Regions from separate parts of the Hydrogenophaga bisanensis genome, predicted to be linked through region 1. Evidence: predicted binding sites of a transcription regulator. Region 1 holds the regulator's gene; the other holds the start of a gene.
What was found. Region 1 encodes FliA, which starts transcription of late flagellar genes. Its sites were predicted from a motif close to CTAAAGTTTNNNNNNNNNNNGCCGNTA; they were not measured.
Positions count from the first base shown of each region.

Region 2: a site for FliA is predicted at 5,415-5,441, ahead of fliS (flagellar export chaperone FliS). Genes of this name have one in related genera too.

Region 1 covers NZ_JBHTBX010000005.1:289,101-299,603, reverse strand. Annotated here, with positions in the region: gene flhA (flagellar biosynthesis protein FlhA) at 1-850, shown strand, start outside; gene flhF (flagellar biosynthesis protein FlhF) at 847-2,415, shown strand; gene ACFQNJ_RS09940 (hypothetical protein) at 2,408-3,205, shown strand; gene ACFQNJ_RS09935 (RNA polymerase sigma factor FliA) at 3,213-3,932, shown strand; gene ACFQNJ_RS09930 (hypothetical protein) at 4,016-4,375, opposite strand; gene flgM (flagellar biosynthesis anti-sigma factor FlgM) at 4,390-4,740, opposite strand; gene flgA (flagellar basal body P-ring formation chaperone FlgA) at 4,846-5,607, opposite strand; gene flgB (flagellar basal body rod protein FlgB) at 5,901-6,302, shown strand; gene flgC (flagellar basal body rod protein FlgC) at 6,323-6,727, shown strand; gene ACFQNJ_RS09905 (flagellar hook assembly protein FlgD) at 6,744-7,406, shown strand; gene flgE (flagellar hook protein FlgE) at 7,452-8,660, shown strand; gene flgF (flagellar basal-body rod protein FlgF) at 8,702-9,442, shown strand; gene flgG (flagellar basal-body rod protein FlgG) at 9,476-10,258, shown strand; gene ACFQNJ_RS09885 (flagellar basal body L-ring protein FlgH) at 10,276-10,503, shown strand, end outside.
Region 2 covers NZ_JBHTBX010000018.1:705-11,207, forward strand. Annotated here, with positions in the region: gene ACFQNJ_RS18000 (flagellin) at 65-1,225, shown strand; gene ACFQNJ_RS18005 (flagellin) at 1,280-2,509, shown strand; gene ACFQNJ_RS18010 (flagellin) at 2,564-3,703, shown strand; gene fliD (flagellar filament capping protein FliD) at 3,829-5,253, shown strand; gene fliS (flagellar export chaperone FliS) at 5,474-5,908, shown strand; gene ACFQNJ_RS18025 (flagellar protein FliT) at 5,911-6,216, shown strand; gene fliE (flagellar hook-basal body complex protein FliE) at 6,229-6,549, opposite strand; gene fliF (flagellar basal-body MS-ring/collar protein FliF) at 6,731-8,422, shown strand; gene fliG (flagellar motor switch protein FliG) at 8,453-9,448, shown strand; gene ACFQNJ_RS18045 (FliH/SctL family protein) at 9,432-10,145, shown strand; gene fliI (flagellar protein export ATPase FliI) at 10,132-10,503, shown strand, end outside.

The sequences.
Region 1 (10,503 bases):
GCCCAGCGCCTACCGCATCACCCTGCGCGGCGTCGTGGTGGGCGAGGGCGAGGTTTTCCCCGGCATGTACCTGGCCATCAACCCGGGTGGCGTCAACCTGCCGCTGATCGGCACGCCCACGACCGACCCGGCGTTCGGCCTGCCTGCGCACTGGATCGACGAACGCCAGAAGGAAAACGCGCAAATGGCCGGTTTCACCGTGGTTGATTCCGAGACTGTGCTGGCCACGCATCTTTCACACTTGATGCAAGTCCAGGCCGCCAAGTTGCTGAGCCGGACGGAGACCCAGGACCTGGTCGAACACGTGACCCGCCTGGCCCCCAAACTGATCGAAGAAGTCGTGCCGAAAATGGTCCCCGTTGCCACCTTCCAGAAAGTCCTCCAGCTGTTGCTGGAAGAGGGGGTGCACGTGCGCGACATCCGTTCCATCATCGAATCGCTGGCCGAAAACGCCGGTGCCGTCACCGACCCGGCCGAACTGGCCCGCCGCGTGCGCATTTCGCTGGCCCCGGCCATCGTCCAGCAGATCTATGGCCCGGTCAAGGAGCTGGAAGTCATCGCCATCGAACCTGGCCTGGAGCGTCTGCTGATGCAGGCCCTGGGCGGTGTCAACGGCACGGCCCTGGACCCTGGCGTGGCCGAAATGCTCAGCAAGTCCGCCACCGATGTGGCCAACCAGCAGGAAGAAAAGGGCGTGCCCGCCTGTCTGCTGGTGCCCGATCCCATCCGTACCGCCATGGCGCGCCTGCTGCGCCGTGCCGCGCCGCGCCTGCAGGTGCTGGCGCACAGCGAAATTCCTGACACCCACCTCATCCGTATCGGCCCGATTCTTGGGGAGATTGCAGCATGAATATCCAGCGTTTCACCGCCCCGACCTCGCGCGAGGCATTGACCAAGGCGCGCAAGCAGTTCGGCGATGCCGCCGTGATCCTGTCCACCCGGCAGACCGATGACGGCTTCGAGGTGATGGCCACCTCGGAAGAGAACCTGGCCAACCTGGTGCCCCAGGCGCAGCCGCAGACCCAGGGCAAGCTGGCTGCCCGCGCCAGCGAGCGCGACGCACCCAAGCCTCCCCGCAAGCCGGCCCTGGCCGAGCGCGATCCGCTGCCGCGGGCATCGGTCAGCGACACGGTCGATGGCGACACCCAGACCATGGCCATGAGCACGCTGTCGTTCCAGGACTATGTGCGCGAGCGCATGCTGCGCAAGCGCCGTGAATCGATGCAGCAGGAGGCCGACGTGCCGGTGCGTGCGGCCACACCCGAACCCGAGATGCCACGTACGATGCCGCGCGCCGAGCCGGTGCAGCCCTCGGTGCAGGTGCCGGTGCAGCGCTTCAATGAACCGGCCTTCTCCATCCCGGCCGCCCTGCAGATGCCCCAGCCCATCCGCACCCGCCCCGTGGTGCGCCCGGAATGGGACGACTCCATGCCTTCCGCCGCCCCCGCGACTGCATCGGGACAGGGCGAGCAGCGCGTGGCCGTCGAGCTGGCTGCACTCAAAGACATGATCGAAGAGCGTTTCAACACCCTGGCGTGGCTGGGCTCCTCCAAGCAAAATCCGGTGCAGTCCAGCCTGATGCTCAAGCTGATCCGTGCAGGGTATTCGCCCGCCATGTCGCGCGCTGTGCTGGAGCGCCTGCCGGAAAATGTGGCCGCATCGGACGCCATGCGCTGGATCATGGATGTGCTCTCGCGCAACCTGCGCACCTCGCCGGCGGGCGCTGGCCTGGCGGAAGAGGGTGGTGTGATTGCCCTGGTGGGCGCCACCGGTGTGGGCAAGACCACCACCGCCGCCAAACTCGCCGCCCAGTGCGTTCGCACCCATGGCACCGCCAGTGTCGGCCTGATCACCCTGGACACCTACCGCGTCTCGGGCTACGAGCAGCTGCGCGCCTACGGCCGCATGCTCGGTGTGGTGGCCCACCTGGCCCACGACCGCGCGGCACTCAAGGATCTGCTGGCCCTGCTGGCCAACAAGCGCATGGTCATCATCGACACCGCCGGGCTGGGTCAGCGCGACCAGCGCATCCAGGACATGCTCGACATGCTGGAGATGCCCCAGGTCAAGAAAACCCTGGTGCTCAACGCCAGCTCCCACGGCGACACCATCGATGAAGTGCTCACCGCGTTCAAGGCCAGCACCCTGCACGGTGTGGTGCTGTCCAAGGTGGACGAAGCCGTCAAGCTGGGCCCGGCGCTGGACGCGCTGATCCGCCACCAGGTGGTGCTGCGCGGTGTGGCCAACGGCCAGCGCGTGCCCGAGGACTGGCAGAACCCCGATGCCGCCAGCCTGGTGCGTGTGTCCATGGGCACACGCGGCAAGTCGTCGTATGACCCGGTGCAGGCCGACATGGGCCTGTATTTCGGCCAGTCCAGCGCCCGTGGCATCGATCTGGGAGGTGCCCATGTTTGAGCGCCATGCCCATCAGGCCGCTGGTTTGAACGCGGGACCGCTGTACGACTCGGCCTCGCTGGTGCCGGTGGTCAGCCCTGCTCAGCCTGCCCGTGCCTATGACATGCTCTACCAACTGGCCTCGCAGCTGGACAGCATGGGCTACACACCCGTCATTCTGGACGCGAGCGCCAGCGAAGGGCCTGAAGGTCATCGCAGCGCGGGACGCCCCCTGGGGTTGATTCATGCGCTGTCGAGCTCCAGCATGGCCCGAATCGAGAGGCCCGTCCAAGGCGATTGGCTGGTGATGCCCGCCGCCCAAGGGGTGCGCTCCCTGCAGGTCACGGCCCGAGCCGGTGGGGCGCGGGTGGCCGTCTCCCGCCTGCTGTCGCCATTCGGACGACAGACAGTGGTTTTGCTGTTCGCGTCGGCCCAGGACATTGCCAGTCTGCTGGGTGGCATCGACAACCCGGTGATGGTCCCGGTGCTGGCCCACCCCCAGGCCGGCATCGATGCCTACGCGGCCTTCAAGCACTTGCATCAGTCCGGGCTGCGCCCGGTGCTGGCGCCGCTGGCCGATGCGCAGTTGTCGGCCCAGGCCAGCACCGTCAACCAGGTGGTGCGGTCGGTGGCCGACTGCGCCGGGCGCCATCTGGGTGTCCGGGCCGAAATCTGGCCCGTGCGCCGTTGGGGGGAGCTGGCCTGCGAAGGCGCCATCACCCGGACCTTGAGCTATGACATGGACAACTTGCATGACTCTGGCAACATTGGCAACATCACCCACGCAGAGGTTGGTACCTACTGGAGCTGAGACCATGCTGTACACCGCCAAAGGCACGCTCAACCGCGAAGAGCAGCTGCGCAAGTACACGCCGCTGGTCCGGCGCCTGGCCCATCACATGATCGCCAAGCTGCCGCCCAGCGTGGAGCTGGACGACCTGATCCAGGTCGGCATGATCGGACTGACCGAGGCGATCGCCCGCTATGAGCCCTCTCAGGGTGTCCAGTTCGAGACCTTTGCCAGCCAGCGCATCCGTGGGGCAATGATCGACGAATTGCGCGACGGCGACTGGATGAGCCGCGGTTCGCGCAAGAGCCAGAAGGAAATCGAGCAGGCCGTGCACAAGCTGCAGCAGAAGCTGCACCGGGCGCCCATGGAGTCGGAAATCGCTGCCGAACTGGGCATGAGCCTGGCCGATTACCAGCACCTGCTGGCCAAGGTGCGCGGCACGCAGCTGGTGTACCTGGAGGACATCAGCGGTCACGGTGATGACGACGACGGATTCCTGGACCGCCATATGGGCGGCGCTGCCGAGCCCGATCCGTCATCCCTGTTGCAGGACCAGCGCATGCGCATGGCATTGGTGGAGGCCATCAAGAACCTGCCCGAGCGTGAGCAGCAGATCATGTCCATGTACTACGAGCATGATATGAACCTCAAGGAAATTGCGGCGGTGCTGGGCGTGACCGAATCCCGCATCTGCCAGCTGCACAGCCAGTCGATCGCCCGCCTGAGGGCCAAGTTGCGCGACCACTGATTGTTGTTATTGGGCGGCAAATGTCTGCCCTGACAACGAAAAAGCCGGCAATAGCCGGCTTTTTGCATGAAGAGTGAGTTTCTTCAGGCTGACAGGTGATAGGCGCGGCCGGCGCCCGAGGATCCACGGCTGCTGCCATATGTGACCGCGTCGGCCGTCTGTGGCAACAGGCTCTCGACCTCTCGCTGGCTGCGTGCGGCGGACTGGATCACGGCCTGGCGCAGGCGGCCGAAACGCTGGGCCGCCGCTTCCATCTGGGGGCGCAGCAAACTGCCCGGGCGGTTGATTTCCGCCGTCCTGGGGGCCTGCTGCAGGACCGACTGCACGCGCGCGCTGGCCATTTCAACGCCCATGGCGTTACTTTTGAGCAGCTCGCCCTCCAGTTCATCCAGCGACGCATTCAGCGTCTGGATCCAGGGGTGTGCGTGATCGGTGGTGTTCATGACGAATGAGGCGTTCAGGCCTTGGCCGCACCACTGCCACCCACAGCGCCCAGCATCTCGGCGGCGTTGGACAGCATCTTGTCGGCGATGGCTTCGGCATTGACCTGGAAGGTGCCGTTGGCGATGGCCAGCTTCATGGCCTCCACCTTCTCGGCGTTGAAGACCTCGCTGCCCGCAGATCCTGCGGCCGACACTTCCCGGGTGGCTGACGACAGCGTGACCTGCACGCCAGCCGGTTGGGCACGGGGCGCAGCGACGCCTGCCGCTGCCGCTTCAGCGCCAGTGGTCGGTCGTTGCTCGGCGGCCTTCTGGGGGCCGCCCGCCACGGAACCAATATAGGAATCCGGTGATGATTCGACTTTCATTTCACTCTCCAAGCCCCGCAGACGGGGCCTTGTGGAAAGACTATCGACAGGTTAGCGGGTAACTTTAGCCTTATTTCGGGGTTTTCTTCATTGTCCGGTCAAATCTCAAAGCCGGACTTCCACGGTCTGGTCTTCTCTGACCGTTCCGGTGACCACCCGGCCACCCTTGAGACGAACCTTCACCGACTGCCCCTCGATACCAGCAGTCAGCGCCTCGCCGACCACCGTGACCCGGAAACCATTCCCCTGGCTGGCCACCCGCACCTGGGCGCCGGGCCCGAATGCGGGCACAGGACGCACCATGTTCTGGCGCAGGGCCTGGCCGGCCGGCAGGGCGTACGCCGCCTGTTGACCCACCCACCTGGAGGTGTCGGCCAGCACGGCGGCGTGCTGCTCTGCCCAATCGATTTCGGCAATGTCGGCATCTTCTTGAGTCAGCACCGCGCCGGCGGCCACCGGGCGCCGCAGCACCCAGGCAGGGCCCCAGGCCCGGACGGTCACCGGCAGGAACACGTTCCAGCGTACCACGCCTTCCAGACAACGCAAGCCGATGCGGCTTCGACCCCACAGCCGGGTACCGGGCGGAATGTAGGGCTCCACGCGCTGGCAGGGCGCCAGCTTCAGCCGGGGGTCGAGCCGCCCCAGGATCAGTTCCGGGCGCAGCGCGCCGCTGGCTTCCTGGCCCAGCACGGAGGCGATGGTGGGCTGCAGCCATTGACCGGCCAGTTGTTCGAGCTCGGTTTCACCGCCGACCGAAGCGCTGGGCGCGGTCTGGACCGACATGGGCACCACGGCCTGTGCCTGGATCTGGACATGGACCATCAAGGGCAACAGGGCCAGGCTGAAGACCCGGAAGAGACGCTTCAAGGAAGACTGGGACGCATTGGACATGACAAAACCTCACGCAGGCGCGCGTGAATCAACCGATGGGCGGTCCACTCAACCGCCGGTCGGCGATGCCGCACCACCGGGCGCGGACACTGCCTGCAGGTTCTCACTGTAGGCCGGCAGCGGCCGATACAAAGGCGGGAAATGGCGCCCAATCTCGGGCCTGTTTCCGACATTGCTTCCCCTCAAGTTTTTCCATACTTCTGCGCATGGCCAGTCCGTGCGCATGTCGTGGATGGATCGATGGCCTTCACAGGGCACTGGAGGTGATCATGCTCAAGCAGATGACGGCAAGGATGGATTTCCATGCCAACGCCCTGCTGCTGCGTGCGCAGCGACAGCAAGTCCTGGCCAGCAACATTGCCAACGCCGACACACCCGGCTATGTCGCCCGCGATTTCGACTTTGCCCAGGCGCTCAAATCGGTGCAGGGCGGCGCTTCCGTGTCCACCGTGGCGCTCACCGATGCGCGGCACCTGCGCCTGGGGTCGGCCGATCCGCGGCAGGCCGAGATGGCCTACACCGTGCAGACCCAACCGGCACAGGACGGCAACTCGGTCGATCTGGACCGGGAGCGCGCCAACTTCGTGGACAACAGCATCCGCTACGAGTCCACGCTGCGCTTCATCAACGGGCATGTCAAGACCATGCTCAGCGCCATCACCGGCCAGTAAGGGCCGTCAGGGAGAACAGCATGTCGATGTTCAACATCTTCGGGGTTTCGGGCAGTGCCATCAGCTCGCAGTCCCAGCGGCTGAACGTGGTCGCCAGCAACCTGGCCAACGCCGATGCGGTGGCCGGTCCGGACGGCCAGAGCTACAAGGCCCGTCACGTCATCTTCCAGTCGGTGCCAATGGGGTCGCAGGGCAGCGCAGGCGTCAAGGTCAAGGACATCCAGGAAAGCGATGCGCCGGGTCGCCGCGTGCACGCACCACACCACCCCTCGGCCGACGCCGAGGGCTATGTGACCCATTCCAACGTCAACCCGGTGGAAGAGATGGTCAACATGATCTCCGCCTCGCGTTCGTACCAGAACAACGTCGAAGTCATGAACACCGCCAAGTCGCTGCTGCTCAAGACGCTGCAGATGGGCCAGTAATCCAGGGAGTCAAGCCATGTATGCATCCCCCATCGACACCTCGACCCTTGGCAGCGCGGTCGGCAGCACCACGGCCAAGACCTCCAACAACGCCAGCGACCCCGAGGCGGCGCAGGACCGCTTCCTGAAGTTGCTGGTGGCCCAGATCAACAGTCAGGATCCGCTGAACCCGATGGACAACGCCCAGATGACCTCGCAGATGGCGCAGATCAACACGGTCAGTGGCATCCAGCAGCTCAACGAGACGCTCAAGGGCATGGCGGGCCAGTTCTCTTCACTGCAGACCATGCAGGGCGCCTCGTTGATCGGGCGCGATGCCCTGGTCGAAGGCGACAGCCTCTCGTTCAATGGCAGCGTGGGCCGGGGTGCACTGGAACTGCCCTCCGACGCCAAACAGGTGTTTGTGGACATCGTCGGCAAGAACGGCGAGCTCATCGACACCATCGACATGGGCGCGCGCGGGGCGGGCACCCATGCCTTTGAATGGGACGCCGGCTCTGTCGACGTCAGCAAGGTGGGCAAGTTCAAGGTGCGCGCCACCAGCGGCGGTGACGAGGTGACGGCGACGCCGCTGGCGCGCCTGCCCGTCATGTCGGTGGGCATGAACAACGGCGCGATGAACCTGCAGCTGAGCAATGGCCGATCCATCGCCTATGACCAGGTCCGGGCCTTCATGTGAGCCTGGCCGTATCCCCCGACAAGTTTTTCTGAAAGGACATTCATCATGGCATTCCAGCAAGGTCTCTCCGGCCTGAACGCCGCCAGTCGCAACCTGGACGTGATCGGCCACAACATCGCCAACGCCAACACCGTGGGCATGAAGTCGTCCCGCGCCGAATTTGCCGAGCTCTATGCCAGTTCGGTGGGTGCCTCGGGCGGTATCAGCCAGGGCATTGGCGTGTCGATAGCCACTGTCAGCCAGGCCTTCACGCAGGGCAACCTGACCATCACCGGCCGTGACATGGATGTGGCCATCAACGGCAACGGGTTCTTTGCGATGAGCATGCCCGACGGGTCGCTGCAGTACAGCCGGGACGGCCAGTTCAAGCTGGACCGGGATGGGCGCATTCTCAACAACCAGGGTGGGCAGCTGATGGGCTACCCCACCGATGTGGATGGCAACCGGACGGCGTTTGATCCAATCGCCTTGTCGTTGCCGACGGGCGGCCCAATTCCAGCGAATGAAACGAAAACGATCACGGCTGAGTTCAACCTTGACGCTCGTGCGACTGGGGCAGAACCCGCAGGCACTTATGGCACCACGGTGCTGGTGTATGACCAGCAGGGCAAGGCGATTCCGGTTGCTATGGCGTTCGAAAAGCAAGCTAACAATCAATGGCAAATAACCGCAACGATGACAGATGAAGCAGGCGTTGTTCAACCCTTAGGGAATTTCAACATCGCGTTCAATCCTGATGGATCCTTTGACGAGGCTAACTCTGATCCAGTGGAATTCGACGTTCTTTCTCTAAACGCCGCCAATGGTGCTGATTTCCCGGTGACTGTAAATCTGGAAAACATCACCCAGTTCGCATCCCCATTCTCGGTCACCAACCTGACCCAGGACGGCTACCCGCCCGGTGAGCTCACCAGCCTTCAGATCGAGGACAACGGCGTCATCATGGCCCGGTACAGCAATGGCGAGTCCCAGGCTGCTGGCCAGATCCAGTTGGTGAACTTCCGCAATGCGCAAGGCCTGGCGCCTGTCGGCGGCAATGGCTGGGTCGCCACCTTCGCCTCGGGTGCCCCGATTCCTGGCGCACCGGGTGAGGGCAACATGGGCATGCTCAAGGCCGGCGCCGTCGAGGATTCCAACGTCGACCTGACCGCAGAACTGGTCAACATGATGACCGCGCAGCGTGCTTACCAGGCCAACGCCCAGACCATCAAGACGCAGGATCAGATCATGAGCACCCTGCTGAACATGCGCTGATCCTGACGAAGCGCTGAACCAAGGACTTCCGGGAGCCCGCCATGGACCGCATGATCTACACCGCGATGACCGGTGCCACCGCCGCGCAGCACCGTCAGCAGCTGCTGGCGCACAACCTGGCCAATGTGTCCACCACCGGCTTTCGTGCCGAGCTGGCCACGTTCCGGGCGGTGCCGGTGCGCGGCGATGGCGCGACCACGCGGGTGTTTGCCCTGGAAGCCACGGCTGGCCACCTGGACGCGCCGGGGCCGGTCAACCCTACCGGGCGTCCGCTGGACGTGGCCGCCAAGGGTGGGGCCTGGTTCACGGTGCAAGGCCTGGATGGCACCGAGGCCTACACCCGCGCAGGCGCCTTTGAGGTGAGCCCGGACGGTACCCTGGTCAGCCCGCAAGGCCTGCCGGTGCTCACCGATGGTGGTGCGCCCATCACCGTGCCTGCCAATGCGCAGGTGGATGTGGCGGCTGATGGCACGGTCTCCGCCCGGGTTGGGGGAGCGGCCGCACAGAACCTGGGCCGCATCAAGCTCGTCACCCCCGGCGCGGACACACCGATTGCGCGCAGCGAGGATGGCCTGTTCCGTCCCAAGGACGGGCAGCCGCTGGAGGCCGACGCCCAGGCGCGTGTGCAGAGCGGCGCACTGGAAGGCTCCAACGTCAATCCCATCGAGGCCATGGTCGGCATGATCGCCGCCGCCCGCCAGTTCGAGGTGCAGATGAAGATGCTGCAGAACGGCGAAACCAACGACCGCAGTGCGGCCCAGCTGCTCAGCCTCAACGGCTGAGGCCATCACCCCATTTTCTGATCGAGGCATACCATGATCAATTCCCTGTGGATCTCCAAGACCGGCATGCAGGCCCAGCAGACGCAGCTGGACGTGATCTCCAACAACATGGCCAACGTGTCCACGAACGGCTTCAAGCGCGCCAGCGCCGTGTTCGAGGACCTGATGTACCAGAACCTGCGCCAGGTGGGGGCGGCTGCCGACGAGCAGAACCAGCTGCCCACCGGCCTGCAACTGGGCCTGGGTGTGCGCACGGTGGCCACCAGCCGCCAGTTCACCCAGGGTAGCCTCCAGCAGTCCGGCAACCAGCTGGACATTGCTGTCAACGGCACCGGCTTCCTGCAGGTCACCATGCCCGATGGCACCACCGGCTATACGCGCGATGGCAGCCTGCAGGTCGACTCCCAGGGGCGACTGGTGACCTCGGGTGGCCTGCCCATCGCTGGCGACATCACGGTGCCGGCCGAGGCACAGAACGTCACCATCTCGGCCGATGGCATCGTCAGCGCCAAGCTGCCGGGCAACCCGGATCCGCAGCAGATCGGCAACATCGAGCTGGCCAGCTTCATCAATCCGGCCGGCCTCGAGCCGCTCGGTCAGAACATGTACGCCGAAACGGTGGCGTCGGGTGCGCCGAACAACGGGGCACCGGGCACCGGTGGCCTGGGCAAGCTGATGCAGGGCTACGTGGAAACATCCAACGTCAATGTGGTGCAGGAGCTGGTCACCATGATCCAGACCCAGCGGGCCTATGAGATGAACTCCAAGGCCATCCAGACGTCCGACCAGATGCTGCAACGCCTGTCGCAGCTGTAATCACGGAGCGGTCGAACATGAACCATCTTCCCCCGTTTCGCCTGATGCGCACCGGTGCTGCGTTCGCCGCAATGGTGGCGCTGGCCGCCTGCCAGACGACCCCCGTCGAGGTGGCGCCGGCCAAGCCCATCGTCTACCAGACGCCTCCCGCGGCTGTGCCCGTCACGGGCAGCCTGTTCCAGTCCGCACGGTATCGCCCCGCTTTCGAAGACCCGCGTGCCCGCATGCCTGGCGACACGCTCACC
Region 2 (10,503 bases), on a different contig from region 1:
TGATGTCAGTAACGTTGAGATCGGCAGCAATGCCGGAGCACCTTTCCACCGTTAGGAGTTACACATGAGCACCATCAACACCAACGTGATGTCCATCAACGCGCAGCGCAACCTGTCTGCGTCCACCGGCTCACTGGCCACGTCCATGCAGCGCCTGTCTTCGGGTCTGCGCGTCAACAGCGCCAAGGACGACGCCGCCGGCCTGGCCATCTCCGAGCGCATGAACTCTCAGGTCAAGGGCCTGAACGTGGCCATCCGCAACGCCAATGACGGCATCTCGCTGGCCCAGACAGCCGAAGGCGCCATGGCCGAGATCGGCAACAACCTGCAACGCATCCGCGAACTGGCCGTGCAGTCGTCCAACGCCACCAACGACACCAGTGACAGAGAAGCCCTGCAAAAGGAAGTGGCCCAGCTGCAGGCTGAAATCCAGCGCGTGGCCACGCAGACAGAATTCAACGGCACCAAGCTGCTGGACGGTAGCTTCACCGGCAAGGCCTTCCAAGTCGGTGCTAACGCCGGTCAGCTCATCACTGTTGATGCAGTCACCAATGCGCAAACAGACAACCTCGGGTCTACGCTCTTTGCTGATGGAAGCATCGCTCTCGCAGTTACGGATCCGACTGCAGACCTTGAACTTGAAGATGTGACTATCAATGGAGTCAACATCGGTAGTTTCACTGTGGAAGCCGCGGGAGCTGGCCAGAGTGCTGCAATGTTGACTGCTATGCAGGAAACTCTAGTCAGTGCAATTAACGAGCAGGCAGCTCAATTGGGTGTGTACGCAGAGGCAAGCGGCCCAGCTGGAATCACGCTGAGCGGTATCGCAAACCGGACTACGGCGATAACAACTACGGCTACAGCGACGAACGGCACTGCCACCCTAACTGCAAGCGCTCCGACTACCGCAACTGTGGTTGAGGACGTAGATATTTCCGACTTTCTGGGCGCCCAACGGGCCATAGCCCTGATGGACTCCGCCCTGACCACGATCAACTCGGCCCGAGCCGACATGGGTGCCATCCAGAACCGTTTCGGCTCGGTCATCCAGAACCTGCAGACCAGCTCGGAGAACCTCTCTGCAGCCCGCGGTCGCATCGTCGACGCCGACTTCGCCAAGGAAACGGCCAACCTCTCGCGGGCCCAGATCCTGCAGCAGGCCGGCACCGCCATGGTGGCCCAGGCCAATCAGCTGCCCCAAGGCGTGTTGAGCCTGCTGCGCTGATCCAGGCTGAAGCCACGCGCCATATCGCCATACACCCGAATTTAGGAGTCAGTCATGTCGACCATCAACACCAACGTGATGTCCATCAACGCGCAGCGCAACCTGTCTGCGTCCACCGGCTCTCTGGCCACGTCCATGCAGCGCTTGTCCTCAGGCCTTCGCGTCAACAGCGCCAAGGACGATGCCGCTGGCCTGGCCATTTCCGAGCGCATGAACTCGCAGGTCAAGGGCCTGAACGTGGCCATCCGCAACGCCAACGATGGCATCTCGCTGGCCCAGACGGCCGAAGGCGCCATGGCCGAGATCGGCAACAACCTGCAGCGCATCCGCGAACTGGCCGTGCAGTCGTCCAACGCCACCAACTCGGCCACCGACCGCGAAGCCCTGCAAAAGGAAGTCTCGCAGTTGCAGGCTGAAATCCAGCGCGTGGCCACGCAGACCGAGTTCAACGGCACCAAGCTGCTGGACGGCTCCTTCACCGGCAAGGCCTTCCAGGTCGGTGCCAACGCTGGCCAGCTCATCACCGTCGATGCCGTCACCAATGCGCAGACAGACAGTTTGGGTGGTAGCCTTTTTGCTGAACGCACCTTCACAGCAACGGTAACCACATCTGACACAAACACAGACGGAGCTTTTGATTTCGGCGCAGTCAACATTTCGGCATTTACCATTACCAACCCAAGTAATGGTGAATTGGTCTCGTTCGATGCAATAAGCATTGCAGCAGAGACCGCTGGCACCGGCACTGGAGATGCAGCCGCAGCTGAGCTTCGCGGTCAGAACACTGTCGGCGCTGCACTTGTGAGTGCAATTAATGCCAAATCTGGAGAGGCTGGCGTCATTGCATCACTAGACGAAACAACCGGTGAAGTCACTATTCAGTCGCTGATATCAGGTGAAGTGGGCGACACTCTTACAACAACACTCAGCGGCGCAGACACTGCCGTTGCGTTAGCAGCCGGCGATGAAGTTTTCGTTAGCAGTGTTGATATTTCAACCTTCGCAGGCGCTCAGCAGGCCATCGGCATCATGGACTCGGCTCTGACCACGATCAACTCTGCCCGCGCCGACATGGGTGCCATCCAGAACCGTTTCGGCTCGGTCATCCAGAACCTGCAGACCAGCTCGGAGAACCTCTCTGCAGCCCGCGGTCGCATCGTCGACGCCGACTTCGCCAAGGAAACGGCCAACCTCTCGCGGGCCCAGATCCTGCAGCAGGCCGGCACCGCCATGGTGGCCCAGGCCAATCAGCTGCCCCAAGGCGTGTTGAGCCTGCTGCGCTAAGGCGCGCTGAAGTCTCGCGCTAGAAAACCACCAAGCCGAATTTAGGAGTCAGTCATGTCGACCATCAACACCAACGTGATGTCCATCAATGCGCAGCGCAACCTGTCTGCGTCCACCGGCTCGCTGGCCACGTCCATGCAGCGCCTGTCCTCGGGCCTTCGCGTCAACAGCGCCAAGGACGACGCCGCCGGCCTGGCCATTTCCGAGCGCATGAACTCGCAGGTCAAGGGCCTGAATGTGGCCATCCGCAATGCCAACGATGGCATCTCGCTGGCCCAGACGGCCGAAGGCGCCATGGCCGAGATCGGCAACAACCTACAGCGCATCCGCGAACTGGCCGTGCAGTCGTCCAACGCCACCAACTCGGCCACCGACCGCGAAGCCCTGCAAAAGGAAGTGTCCCAGCTGCAGGCCGAAATCCAGCGCGTGGCCACGCAGACCGAGTTCAACGGCACCAAGCTGCTGGACGGCTCTTTTACTGGCAAGGCCTTCCAGGTCGGCGCCAACGCAGGACAGCTCATCACCGTCGATGCAGTCACGAATGCGCAGACTGCCCAACTCGGCGGGTCCTACTTCGCTGGAGACGAAGTAATGACCACCGACAATGCAGCCGCCATTACCGGCCTTACCATCAACGGCGTTGTGATAGACGATGTTGCAGTTGCCGCAGACGCTGATGCTCAAGCAGCAGCACTTGCACAAGCTATCAACGCAAAGAGTGGTGAGTCTGGTGTGTACGCCAGTGTGAGTGGCGATGATGTGACGCTCGAATCTCTCATCGCAGACAAAGATTTGGTAGTCAGTGCTGGAACAGTAGGTGCGACTACTTATTCAGATACAGCAGCAGCACCGACTTCAGATGCCTCTGCTGCTACTCAGGTGTACGTGAGCGACGTAGATATTGAAGACTTTGTTGGTGCTCAGCGTGCTATTGGGATCATGGAAGCGGCCCTGACCACGATCAACTCGGCCCGAGCCGACATGGGTGCCATCCAGAACCGTTTCGGATCGGTGATTCAGAACCTGCAGACCAGTTCGGAGAACCTCTCCGCAGCCCGCGGTCGCATCGTCGACGCCGACTTTGCCAAGGAAACCGCCAACCTCTCGCGCGCCCAGATCCTGCAGCAGGCGGGTACCGCGATGGTGGCCCAGGCCAACCAGCTGCCCCAGGGCGTGCTCAGCCTGCTGCGCTGACCGCCTCTGGCAGCCTGTCTGACCAGGCAGGCTGCCCATCCGCCCGACTGCGGCGGATGCACACAAGGCATGGCGGCTACCCACGTGGTCGTGCCTTGTGTCTATCCAGCTGAAAGTTATTTGCCATGGCCACCATCACTTCCCCGGGTATCGCCAGCGGCATCGATGTCAAAAGCATCGTGTCCCAACTGGTGGCGCTGGAGCGTGCCCCGCTGCAAGCCCTGCAGACACAGGCCACCTCACTGCAGAACAAGGTGTCTGTCTACGGCAGCCTGAAGTCCATGGCCACGGCCTTGGGTGACGCCGCAGACAAGCTTTCAAAGGCCAGCAGTTGGAGTGGCGTCACCGCCACGTCGTCGGACAGCAGTGCAGTTGCCGTCAGTGCCAGCGGCACCGCCGCACGCACCAGCCTTTCCGTCGAGGTGCAACGCCTGGCCAAAGCCCAGTCCACGGCGTCCACCGCCATCGCCAAGGACAGCTCGATGGGCAGTGGCACACTGAGCATCCAGATCGGGAGCTGGGCCAGCGGCACTTTTGCGCCAGGAAGTGCGGCCGCCGTCAACGTGACCGTGGCGGCCGACGACACCCTGAGCGATATTGCCGCCAAGATCAACGATGCCGAGGCGGGCGTCAGCGCCACGGTGCTGCGCGACAGCACGGGCGAGCGCCTGCTGATCCGTTCCAACGACACGGGCGAGACCAGCGGTTTTCGCATTCAGGTGACCGACGACGACGGCACCCCCAACGATGCCAATGGGCTCTCCCGTCTGGCTTACGACCCTGGCACCGCCACCGGCATGAGCCTGAGCCAGGCGGGTATCAACGCGCTGGCCACCATCAACAATGTGGCGGTCAGTTCTGCCAGCAATACCCTGTCGGACAATCTGCCCGGCATGACGCTGACCTTGACCAAGGAAACCACGGCTCCCGTGGAAATCAAGGTCAGCACCGACGAGGCGGCCATCAAGAAGAACATTGAGGCCTTCGTCAATGCCTACAACAGCATCAATGAGCTGATCAACACCACCACCAAATACGATGCGGCCACCAAGGTGGCAGGCACGCTCCAAGGCGACAGCACGGTGGTGGGTCTGCAAAATGCCTTGCGCGGCATGATGCGGTCCGTGACCGCCAGCAGCCCCTTCAGCCGCTTGCTGGACGTAGGCATCCAAGCCCAGAAAGACGGCAAACTGACGATTGACAGCGCCAAGCTGAGTGACGCCATGAAGAACCTGGAGGGTCTGCAGAACCTGTTCACCGCCGCCGGTGGGGGCAGCGGCAGCACCGACCAGGGATTTGGCCTGAAGGTCAAGGCGTTCACCGATGGACTGGTCAGTGCGAACGGCAGCTTGACGACAAGAACTGGCTCGTTGCAAAGTGCGCTCAAACGCAACGACAAGGAGCAGGAGCGGGTCAATGACCGAGCCACGCGCGCTGAAGCGCGCTACCTGGCCCAGTACAACGCCATGGACGCCTCGGTGGGGCAACTGAATTCCCTGAACGCCTTCGTTGCGCAGCAGATCACCTTGTGGAACAAAAGCAGTGGCTGATTTGTTCAATTGAACCTGTTTCCTCAGGACTTTGGTCCTATCAAGGCCTGCGACAACACCCCATGGTTCAGTCGACAGGCCTTTTTTTCGCGCCCTTCAACCGTGTCATGTCGCTATCCAAATGAAGCCCAATAAATCCTTGCAATTCGCTGCGTCAAAGGCTTCAGTCGGCCCGGCGGGTGCCGATACAGAAAGGCATCAGGATCAAGGAATCGACACCATGTTCACCTCCGTCAACGCCAGAGCCGCCGCCGCCTATCGCCGCATTGCCGCGGTCACCAGCGTGGATGCAGCCTCGCCGCACGATCTGGTGGGTCTGCTGTTTGACGCGCTGCTGCGCAACATCAACACCGCCCAGGGCGCGCTGGAGCGCCAGGACATTGCCGCTAAAGGCGAGGCCATCGGCAAGGCCGTGCGCATCCTGGAAGAAGGCCTGAAAGCGGGGCTTAACCTGGCCGAGGGTGGCGAGATCGCGGCCAACCTGCACGGCCTGTATAGCTACAGCGTGGTGCGCCTGACATATGCCAACCTGCGCAACGACGTGGCCGCCCTGGACGAAGTCCGACAACTCATCGAACCGATTGCACAATCATGGAAAAGCATCAAGAGCGCCGAAGCTGCCACCGCACGCACCGCTACCGCCCTGGGAGCCTGACCATGGCTGCGCCGCACACCCTGCTCGACTACTACCGGGCCATCGAGAACGCCAGCCTGAAGATGCTGGAAGCTGCCCAGGCCGAAGACTGGGACCAGGTGGTCAAACTCGAAGGTGCCTGTGCCGTGCTGATTGCCCAACTGCGCCACCGCTCACGCACCGACGAGCTGGACCTTGAGGAGCGCAAGGAGAAGAACCGCATCATGCAGCGCATCCTCAAGACCGATGCCGAGATCCGCTGCCTGGCCGAGCCCTGGCTCAATGACCTGGAACAGCTGCTGGACCGCCAGGGCCAGTCGATGCACTGAGGAGAAAAGTGGTTACACCGACATGTTCATGATGTCGGTATAGGCCTGCACCATGCGGTTGCGCACGTGCAAGGTGGCCTGGAAGCCGATCTGGGCCTTCTGCATGGCCAGCATGGTTTCTTCCAGGCTGACTTTCGGGTTACCCATCTGGACCTCGGTCTGCAGACGCGAGGCTTCATTCTGGGCGGAACTGACCGATTTCAGGGCAGTTTTGAAGTTGTCGGCAAAACCCGAGCCGACCCCTTGAGCCGCACCGGTGGCCGGCCGCTTGAACTGGGTCTGCCCCGCCTTCTGCAGGGCCTGGCTGTTGAGGGATGAAATGCGCAGGTCCATGGGAAATCCTTTCACACCAAAGTGATGTCCCCCCGATGCTAGGCGTGGCATGGCCACGCTGCCGGTGAAATAAGGGGCCAAAGAGGGGGCTTTTCATGGCTATGTCGGGGGGGCTGCCCCCGAATAATCGGTTGCAAGGAGGGCGAAGTCCGCCCTGTCCAATGCACCTGAGCCCCTCGCCATGAGCAACGCCGTCGCCGACATGGAACTGCAACCCGCCGCCCCGCGCAATGCGCTGGGTGCCGGTCTGGCGCGCCTGGACAAGACCCAGAAGATCCGCCTGGGTCTGGGTGTGCTGGCCCTGCTGGCCATTGCCCTGTCCGTCTTTTTCATGGGCCGCCAGCCCGACTGGCGCATTCTCTACACCAGCCTCAGTGACAAGGACGGCGGCGCCATCGTCGCCCAGCTGACGCAGATGAACGTGCCCTACAAGCACGCCGAGGGCGGCGGCGCCATCATGGTGCCGGCCGACCGCGTGCACGATGTGCGCCTTCGCCTGGCCTCGCAAGGCCTGCCCAAGGGGTCGGTCACCGGCTTCGAGCTGATGGAGAGCAACCGCTTCGGCATGACGCAGTTCCAGGAGCGACTGACCTTCCAGCGCGGCCTGGAAGGGGAACTGACCCGCTCGATCCAGTCGCTGTCGTCGGTGCAGTCGGCCCGGGTGCACCTGGCCCTGCCCAACCAGAACGGCTTCTTTCGCGAACAGCAGAAACCGTCGGCCTCCATCCTGCTGACCCTGCACCCCGGCCGCACACTGGACAAGGCGCAGGTGGCGGGCATCGTGCACCTGGTGTCCTCCAGCGTGCCGGAGATGAACCCCAAGGCCGTCAGCGTGATTGACGATGCCGGCAACCTGCTGTCGACCAACCCCGACAGCCAGAGCAGCGGTGTGGACCTGCAGAAGCTGCAGTATGTGCAGCAGATCGAGGCCCTGTACACCCGCCGCATCCTCGACATGATCGAGCCGCTGGTGGGTGCGGGCAACGTCAAGGCCCAGGTCAGCGCCGATGTGGACTTCTCGTTGGCCGAGTCCACCAGTGAACAGCACCGCCCCAATCAGGGTGGCGAACCGGGCACCATCCGCAGCCAGCAGATGGTGGAGGACGGCACCCCACCCACGGCACAACCCGCAGGTGTGCCCGGTGCGGTAACCAACCAGCCGCCCGCCACCGGTCAGGCGCCCATCAACGGGCAGGCCCAGCAAACCGGCGTGAACGCGCCCGGTAGCGACAAGCCCGGCAACATGCGCCGCGAGTCGGTCATCAACTACGAGGTGGACAAGACGGTGCGCGTGGTGCGCGAATCGGTCGGGCAGATCCGCCGCCTGAGCGCCGCCGTCGTGGTCAACCACCGCAGCACGCAGGACAAGTCAGGCAAGGAAGTGGCCGCCCCGATTCCGGCCGAGCAGATCGAGCAGATGACGGCGCTGGTGCGCGAGACCATCGGGTTCAACCAGACCCGCGGCGACTCTGTCAACGTGGTCAACGCCCCCTTCACGGCGCCCAAGAAAGACGACGCCGAGCCGACGCCGTGGTGGCAGCAGCCCGATGTGCTGGAGATGGGCCGCAGTCTGGCCTGGCCACTGGCCATGGTGGGCGCGGGTCTGCTGGTGCTCATGGGTCTGATCCGCCCTGGGGTCAAGCTGATGACTTCGCCAGCCCCGGCGCTGGACAAACCCCAGCCCCAGCAACTCAATGCCTTGATCAACGAAGCGCCGGAGCGGCCAGGACTGCCCATGCCGTCTGGCACCGGCACCGATGTCATGAGCCCGGAGGAGGTACGCCTGACCGAGGCCCGCCGCCTCGCGCTGGAGAACCCGGCCGCCGTGGCCAACATCGTCAAGACCTGGGTCAACGGCGAGGCGCCGGCCTGACGGCCGCCCGCTGAACGGAGGAAGCACACCATGGAAGAACAAGGCCTTCAGGATGCCGCCATCTTTCTGATGTCCCTGGGCGAAGCCGAGGCCGCCGAGGTGTTCAAGCATCTGTCACCCAAGGAGGTGCAGAAGCTGGGCGAAACCATAGCCCGCACACGCGCGGTATCCACCGAGCGCGTGGGCGAGGTGATGCACAAGTTCACCGAAGCCGCAGCCTCCCAGAAGCTGCTGGTGTCAGACACCGACAACTATGTTCGCGCAGTGCTCAAGCGCGCGCTGGGCGATGACAAGGCCGCCCTGCTGATTGACCGCATCCTGCAGGGCGGCGACGTCTCCGGCATCGAGAGCCTGAAGTGGATGGACCCCTTGTCCATCGCCGAACTGCTGCGCAACGAGCATCCGCAGATCATCGCGGCCATCCTCGTGCATCTGGAGTTCGACCAGACGGCTGGCGTGCTCAAGAACTTCAATGACCGGCTGCGCAACGACGTGGTGCTGCGCATCGCCACGCTGGAAGGCATCCAGCCGACCGCGCTCAAAGACCTCAACGAGGTTCTCTACAAGGTGCTGGCCGGCGGCGACAAGATCCGCAAGACCTCGATGGGTGGCGTGAAGACGGCGGCCGAGATCATCAACATGATGGGCAGCCAGGTGGAGAGCTCGGTGCTCGAATCGATTCGGGAGTTCGATCCGGATCTGGCCCAGAAGATCATGGACAAGATGTTCACCTTCGAGGATCTGACCAAGCTCGACGGCAAGTCGGTGCAGATGGTGCTCAAGGAAGTCTCCTCGGATGTGCTGGTCATTGCGCTCAAAGGGGTGTCCAACGAGCTCAAGGATCTCATTCTCAACAACATGTCCTCGCGCGCCGCCGAGGCGCTGCGCGAGGATCTGGAATCCCGTGGTCCGGTGCGCCTGTCGGAAATCGAGACCCAGCAGAAGGAGATTCTCAAGGTGGTGCGTCGTCTGGCCGACGAGGGCCAGATCGTGATCGGTGGTGGTGACGATGAAGCCTTCATCTAAGCCGAAGACCCATTCGCGCTTCATTCCGCGAGAGGAAATCGAGGGAGTGTCCGCCTGGCATTTTTCGTCGGTCGATGGCAGCGATGACCTGCCTTCACCCGAGATCGACGCCGTCCCGGCCGAGCCCGAGAACCTGATCGATGAGGCCAGGCTGGAGGAAGTGCGCCAGCAGGCCTACAACGACGGTTTCGCCCACGGCCATGACGCTGGCGCCCAGGAAATGCGCCAGGCGCTGGAGGCCACCATCCGCAAGATGGCCGAGGAAACCGGCATGCGCATGGCCCAGCTGATGCACGGTATGCGTGAGCAGCTGCAACGCAGCGAGGAACAGATCTCCCGCCAGATCCTGGAACTGGCCTGCGACCTGGCCCGCCAGGTGCTGCGGCAGGAATTACAGACCCCCACCGCCCACCTCAAGCCGGTGATCAGCGAGGCCCTGGCCCAGCTGGTGGACGATGGCTTGCCGGCCACGGTGCGCCTGAACCCCGATGATCTGGTGCTGCTGCAAGGCTCCATTGAGGAGACCCTGGGCCAGCACAAGGTGGAACTGGTGGGCGACGTGTCCATCAGCCCCGGGGGCTGCGTGGTGGAATCGCCCAGCACCACCGTGGACGCCACCATCGAGAAGCGCTGGACGCGCGCCGTGGGCAACCTGGGTCTGGAGACGCCCTGGCATCCGGAGAATGTCGATGTCTGACGTTCAGGACGCGCGCTGGGAACGCTTCATGGATGACCTGCGCGTTTGCGCCACGGTGCACACGCCGCTGGAAGTCAGCGGCACGCTCACCCGTCTGGCGGGGCTGGTGCTCGAAGCCGTCGGCCTGAAAGTGCCGGTGGGATCGCAGTGCCTGATTTCCAACGGCCCCAAGGAACCGGTACTGGCCGAGGTGGTCGGCTTCTCGGGCGACAAGGCCTACCTGATGCCGGCCGGGGACACCCATGGCCTGGCCAGCGGCGCCAGCGTCACGCCTCTGGCGCCGTACCGGCCCATTCCCAAGGTGGGTCAGGTGAACAAGCCGCCCATGCCCGGAGACCGGGGTGTGCTGCGCCTGCCG